Regions from separate parts of the Exiguobacterium sp. s101 genome, predicted to be linked through region 2. Evidence: predicted binding sites of a transcription regulator. Region 2 holds the regulator's gene; the other holds the start of a gene.

Region 1 (3,425 bases), on a different contig from region 2:
TCCCGTCATCCATAAACCAAATCGTATCCGCCTCTTTGATTGTATGCAGGCGATGTGCCACCGTGATCAACGTTGCATCTTTGGAAAGCTCATCGATGGAACGTCTGACGATTCGCTCTGTTTTCAAATCGAGACCGGTCGTCGGTTCATCAAACAGTAAGATCCCTGGTCGTTTAAAGAAGGCTCGAGCGAGTGCCAGACGTTGTCTTTCACCGCCGGATAACCCAAATCCACCTTCCCCAAGCTCCGTCCAGATCCCGTTCGGCAAGTGTGCAATCACCTCAGATAATCCAGCTGCCTCGACTGCTTCTTGTAATTCCCACTCATCGGCCGCCTCACCTAAAGAAATATTGTCGGCGAGTGTCCCCGCAAATAGATACGGGTTTTGAGAGATATACGCAATGTTTCCATACCAGGCAGACTCACCAAACGTATGAAGTGGTTCGCCGTCCACGAGGACGCGTCCCGACTTCACTTGCAGGAGTCCGGAGATGACGTTGAGCACCGTCGTCTTCCCAGATCCGCTCGCACCGACTAAAGCGAGGTGGGTACCGGATGAAATGCGACCACTCAACGGCTGAAGCGCAAAGCGCCCGCCTGCATATTCGAACGATATGTCCTCGAGTTCAAGGTCTGGTGTCCGTGAATCAAGCGACTTCGTTCCCCATTGAGTACGATCATCCGGGGCGTCTAGCACCTCAAAGATTCGATCCGCCGCGCCCATACTGCCTCGACCCGTATGGAAGGCGCTGCCTAAATCTTTAATGGCCAAGTAATACTCCGGTGCCAACACCAAGATTAAAAAGCCTGAGAAGAACGTGAGATTCTCCCAAACGACCATCTGTAGTGCGACTTCTAGTGCCACAACCCCGGTGCTGAGCATGGAGATAAATTCGAGCATGAGACCGGACAAGAATGCTGTCTTCAACACAATCATTGTCGCATCCCGAAAATCGAGGCTGCTTTTCTCAATTGCAATTGCTTCCTGTTCGGTACGGTTATAAAGTTTCAGCGTCGTCAATCCTTGCAGAACATCCAAGAACTTTCCGGAAAATTGATTCATCTTTTCCATCTGTTCTTCGGATTTTTTCTGAGTCGCAATCCCGATGATGATGAAAAACAGCGGGATGAACGGTGCCGTCACCATCATGATGACACCCGAAATCCAGTGTTGGCTAAAAACGACGACCAAAATGAGGAGCGGGATGATCGATGTCTGGATGACTTGTGGCCAGTATTGACTGAAGTAAGCGTCCACCTCGTCAACGGCATCCATGAACACACTGACCTTCTTACCAGACTGACCGGTCAAGGACGATTCGACCGGACTCGTGGCATAGCGATCCAACAATTGAAGACGTAACGTCTGTTTCGCCTTCTCGGATAGGCTCGCACCGATTCGGCCAGATACATAACCGAAAAGCGCCCGTACTAACAGTGCAACAACGAGCCAAAGCAATGCCGGGATGACAGCTTCGAATGATTCATCTTTTAAGAAGATTCGGTCGACAATGTCGACGATTAAATACGCTTGTGCCAAAATGGAGAGTCCAATCATGACCGCAGATAATACGAGTCCGCTGATATGGCTTCTTTCGGCGAACGCAAGGGCTTGCAGTCGTTTCACTGCATTCATCCTTTCTCTATTTACAGTTCAATTCTTTGTGAGATTCATCACTAATTATACAATATGCCACGGTTTGAAGCGAATGCTCCGCTCGTTTGAGTATGTAAAAGACGCCCTCATCTGAGTGGCGTCAATCGATATCTTGCTCAAAATATTCAGGATGCCCGATGACGAGTTGGTGGGCATCGATACGAAGCACATCTTCTTTACGAAGTTTGGCTAAAATCGTTGAGACCGTCTCGCGGGACGTGCCGGACAAACGAGAAAGTTCAACCGCGGTGAAGGGACATCGGACACGCACGCCCTGTTCGTCGGGCTCCCCCAAATCTTCAATCAAAAAATGGAGCGTATTCAAGACGCGCTCTTTTGCACTCGGTGTGATAATCTCTTGGACACGCCGCTCATGTAAATCAAGAATACGGTTCATCTGCCCAATGATATAAAGCAACATACTCGACTGTGTGGACACGAACCGCTCGAAACGGTCCGTCGGAATATAGATGACTTCAATATCCGTCATTGCCTCGGCAGTATGGCGATAGTCTTCCCCCGTGAACAAACCGTTGTAAGGAAAGAACTGTTTCGGTTTTACATAGTCGGCGTAATGATGTGTCGCATTCTCATTCATTCGTTCGAGCCTAATGTAACCACTCATCAAAAAATACACACGCTCCCGTGGGTCACCTTCCATGAATAACAGTTGCCCTTTCCGATAAGTCCTACAATAGACGTGCGGGATGAGCTGTTCAAGCGTCCGACTTGAACATGTCGCAAAAAGCGTTAACTGTCGTAAATCATCGATAGTCCATCTATGTCGCATGTGTATCTCCTCATTTCCAATCAGATCTATTGCTTTCATTATAGATGATATAACATTGAAAACGCTTTCAAAATCCAACATTTTTCTGACATGACAAAAAGGGGTTTCCCCCCTTTTAGTCCAACATAAGTTCAAGTAGCGCGTCCTGCAAATCTCGATCGAGTTCTAACGCATGAAGATCAAACAACCATGCTTCGAGACGTGTCTTCGTTGTGGCCATCTGATACAGGCGATCTTTCAAGTCGTAGGCAATTTCCGCGCGGTCTAAAAACCGATAGAGACGGTCGAGTCGATGTGCGTTCTGCGTCACATCGACCGGAAGTGTCACGGTCTGTTCTTTCTTTAATTCACCGAATGGAATGTGTAACGTCTGTGTCTCTGCATCATAATCACCATCACCGACAACACCGCGGACAAGAATCGTCAACGTCCGTTTCGGCGGAACGAGAGTCAGGTCGCCCGACATCTCGATGTGTAGCGTACGTGCTTCCCAATCGAGCGTGAACGTCGTTTCGAGCGACGCCCCTGTTTCATAATCCCTACTTTCTCCGTCGTCCTCATACATCGTAAATGTATTTGAAGCACCTGGGAAGACGAGCACCTCTAATGCGCTCGGATTCCCCGTATCGTTTCCGTGCGGCTCGTGTGGCATCAGTGGAACGATAGCACCCGCTTTGGCGAAGACCGGTTGTTGATTGAGTCCACGGAACACACGAATCGTTTTATCTCCTTCATAGCGGTGTCCTGTGAAGAAATCGAACCATTCTCCCTTAGGTAACCAGACATTCGCCGCGGCAACGTGGAGTTTTCGGTCCATCGGCGTGACGATCGGGGAGACGACGAGTTCACTTCCAAAATAAAATTGGTTCGCCACCTGATAAGCCGCTTCGTCGTCAGGATGCTCGATATACATCGGTAACACGAGCGGTAAGGCATCCGCATGATTACGATAGTTCATCGTATACAAGTACGGAATGA
Region 2 (3,425 bases):
TAATCCTTTGACAGCTGCTGTTCCTGCGTGTGTACATCCGATGACTGCGATTTTCATATGAGTCGTCTCTCCTTTTATGTTAGACAATACGTTTCGTTTTACATTGTGATAAACATCACACTTAATCCTTGATCTTAGTGTACTATTTCACAATATAAGGTTCAACGACTATGCTCACTATTTCACTTAAAAGTGTCTAAAGTTTGAACAGCATGAAAGTCCTGTTGAGCTAGAGTGTAATACACAAAAAAGCACCATCCCATTTACGGAACGATGCTCATTTCTCATTCATCTGTTTCATTAAATCCATCTGTTCTTGCACCATCGCTTCTTTCTCCCGGCGCAGCACCCCTTTATAGGTGATACGTGAAATCGATAAGCTGATCTCGTATAGGAAGAAGAGCGGTAGTGACACCATGAGGTGCGACGTCAAGTCCGGTGGTGTGATGAACGCCGCGACCACGAATAGCGCAAAGTACGCGTACTTTCGAATCTTCGATAAGAAGTACGGGGTCACGACACCGATCCGGGTGAGGAACATCGTCACGACCGGTAATTGGAATAATAGACCGAACGGAATTGTCAGCTGCAACAAGAACGTGAAGTAATTATTGGCCCCGATGAGTTGTTCGAGTCCGAGGTCTTGCCCGAGGTCCGTCGAGATATCGAGGACGAGCGGGAACAACCAATAGTAGGCGAACGCAAGACCAATCAAGAACAATCCGAAGATGATCGGGATATAGGCAAGCGTGCCTTTCCGCTCATTCGGATGCAGACCGGGTGCGACAAACGCCCACACTTGATACAGTAGGAATGGGCTCGCCGCAATCAGGCCGATGACGAGCGCCAAGTTCAAGTAAATCATGAGTGGGTCCGCGACCCCAAAGGCGTTCAGTTCGAGCCCACGTTCGATGAGATCTTCTTGCAAGTATGCGAGTACATATTTGACACTCGGCAAAGCCATCAAAAAGAAGGCAAAGACGACAAATGCAGATAGCATCAGTCGTCTCCGCAGCTCTGTCAAGTGATCGGTGAGTTCCCGCTCTTGATCAGGTTGATGATTCATGGCTTACTGCTCTTTCTTTTCGATAGCTTTCTTGTCGTTCTTGTCGTTCTCGTCGTGCTCGTTCATCATGCCGTTCGTTGCATTTTTGAACTCACGAAGCGTCTGCCCGGCCGCGCGACCAAACTCCGGTAATTTCTTCGGTCCGAAGAGAATGAGTGCGATGATGGCGATGACAAATAGACTCACCCCACCTGGCATCCCGACGACGAGTGATGATGCTAGTAATTCCATTATTGATGGACCCCCTCAGCGGTTGGATAGTGTTGCATAAAGTAAATGAGTGACTGCAGCTCAATCGACAAATCGATGTGATGGACGCGAACGGTGTCCGGTACAGTGAGTCGTGCCGGTGTGAAGTTCAAGATACCCTTGATGCCGAATCGCACCAAGTCGTCTGCGACGGGCTGCGCATAGGCAGAAGGTACCGTCAAAATGGCGACGTCGATCTTGTTTTGCTTCATAATCTGTTCCATCTCATCGACGTGATGAATTGGGACGCCTGACATCGTCGTGCCGACTTTTGTCTCGTCTGCGTCGAACCCGACGACGATATGTGTGTTATTGTTTTTAAGGAAGTTATAGTTGACGAATGCCGTCCCAAGGTGACCGACCCCGACCAAGGCGACATTCGTAATCTCGTCTTGATTCAGTGTCTTTCGGAAAAAGTCTAACAGATACTGCACGTTATAGCCATATCCCTTTTTACCGAGCGCACCGAAGTACGAGAAATCACGGCGAATCGTAGCCGAATCGACCTTGACCGCCTCACTCAGTTCTGCTGAAGAGACACGTTGTTTCCCTGACGCATGCAGGCTTTGAATAAATCGATAGTATAGTGGCAACCGTTTGGCTGTCGCTTGTGGAATCTTTGGTTCGTTTTGACTCAACGGAAAGAGCCTCCTTTTTACGACACGTTACAAACGAATCTGAATTTCATACACCTTGATTGTAAACGAATTCACATGACCACTCAACGAATATACCTAAAATCGCTGAAAAATACAGTATACTAAATAGAGAGAAAGGGGTTTTTTCACTTGATCCTACTGCAAGTCAACAACTTATCCAAATCCTTCGGCGTCGAGCCGATTTTAGAAAACGTAAAACTCGAAATCCAGGAAGGTGAACGTGTCGCCCTCGTCGGTCGGAACGGTGCCGGTAAGTCCACACTTTTGAAAGTCATCGCTGGTGAATACAACTATGATTCCGGGGACATCATGAAGCCAAAAGACGTCACCATCGGCTATCTCGCCCAAGACTCAGGGCTCGAATCCGACGAGACGATCTGGAACGAGATGCTCACCGTCTTCACGGACTTGATCGAGCAGGAGAAGACGCTCCGTCGCATGGAAGCCGACATGGGATCCGAACGAATCCTAAATGACGCCGCTGCGTACGAACGTCTCCTCTCTTCTTACGATGAAGAGCAGCATACGTTCAAAGAGCGTGGCGGTTACCAGTATGAAGCGACCATCCGCTCGGTCCTCCATGGGATGCGCTTCTATCCGGATGACTTCGAACGTCGCATCGACACGCTATCCGGGGGACAACGGACACGTCTCGCCTTGGCGAAGATGCTCCTTCAAAGTCCTGACCTGCTCATCTTGGATGAGCCGACGAACCATTTGGACATCGAGACGCTCGCCTGGCTCGAGAAGTACTTGGGCGGCTATAAAGGAGCTGTCCTCATCGTCTCCCACGACCGGTACTTCCTCGACCGTGTCGTTTCGGTCGTCTATGAGCTGTCACGTCATCGGAGCCGTCGCTTCGTCGGGAACTATACGAAGTATCTCGAGCAGAAGGCTGCCCTTTACGAACAAGAGAAGAAGCAGTTCGAGTCGCAGCAAGAAGAGATTGCCAAGATGCAGGACTTCATCCAGCGAAACATCGCCCGGGCGACGACGACGAAACGGGCGCAAAGCGTACGGAAGCGTCTCGAGAAAGTCGACCGTCTCGATGCTCCGGACGGTGACGAACGCAGTGCTGTCCTCTCGTTCTCTATCAAACGCCAGAGTGGGAACGATGTATTGAGCGCGAGTGACCTCGCCATCGGGTATGAGGAAGCAATCGCCAAAAATCTCCGCTTCCAGCTGCAGCGCGGTGAATCCGTCGCGCTCGTCGGTCCGAACGGGGTCGGGAAGTCGACATTACTCAAAGTGTTGACGAAACAACAAGCCGTCCTCACGGGTGAGATCCGTTACGGGACCGGCGTCGAGATCGGCTACTACGATCAGGAGCAACAAAACTTGTCTGACACAAACCGTGTCATCGATGAGATTTGGAACGACTGGCCGCTCATGCGTGAGCAAGAAGTGCGGAGTCTTCTCGGTCAGTTCCTCTTCAGCGGCGATGACGTCAC

What was found. The regulator Rex, encoded in region 2, represses fermentation and respiration genes when NADH is low (regulators of the CRP and FNR family bind a similar motif). The targets are predictions, from matches to a motif close to TTGTGAAATATTTCACAA.
Region 1: cydD (thiol reductant ABC exporter subunit CydD) is a predicted target of Rex. The motif match lies at 1,663-1,680, and genes of this name have one in related genera.

Annotation. Positions count from the first base shown of each region.
Region 1 covers NZ_JACSKX010000005.1:93,287-96,711, reverse strand. Annotated here, with positions in the region: gene cydD (thiol reductant ABC exporter subunit CydD) at 1-1,636, opposite strand, end outside; gene KNO76_RS06180 (Crp/Fnr family transcriptional regulator) at 1,758-2,447, opposite strand; gene KNO76_RS06175 (glycoside hydrolase family 31 protein) at 2,563-3,425, opposite strand, start outside.
Region 2 covers NZ_JACSKX010000012.1:89,997-93,421, forward strand. Annotated here, with positions in the region: gene KNO76_RS11100 (FAD-dependent oxidoreductase) at 1-57, opposite strand, end outside; gene tatC (twin-arginine translocase subunit TatC) at 278-1,066, opposite strand; gene KNO76_RS11110 (twin-arginine translocase TatA/TatE family subunit) at 1,070-1,264, opposite strand; gene KNO76_RS11115 (redox-sensing transcriptional repressor Rex) at 1,297-1,953, opposite strand; gene KNO76_RS11120 (ABC-F family ATP-binding cassette domain-containing protein) at 2,104-3,425, shown strand, end outside.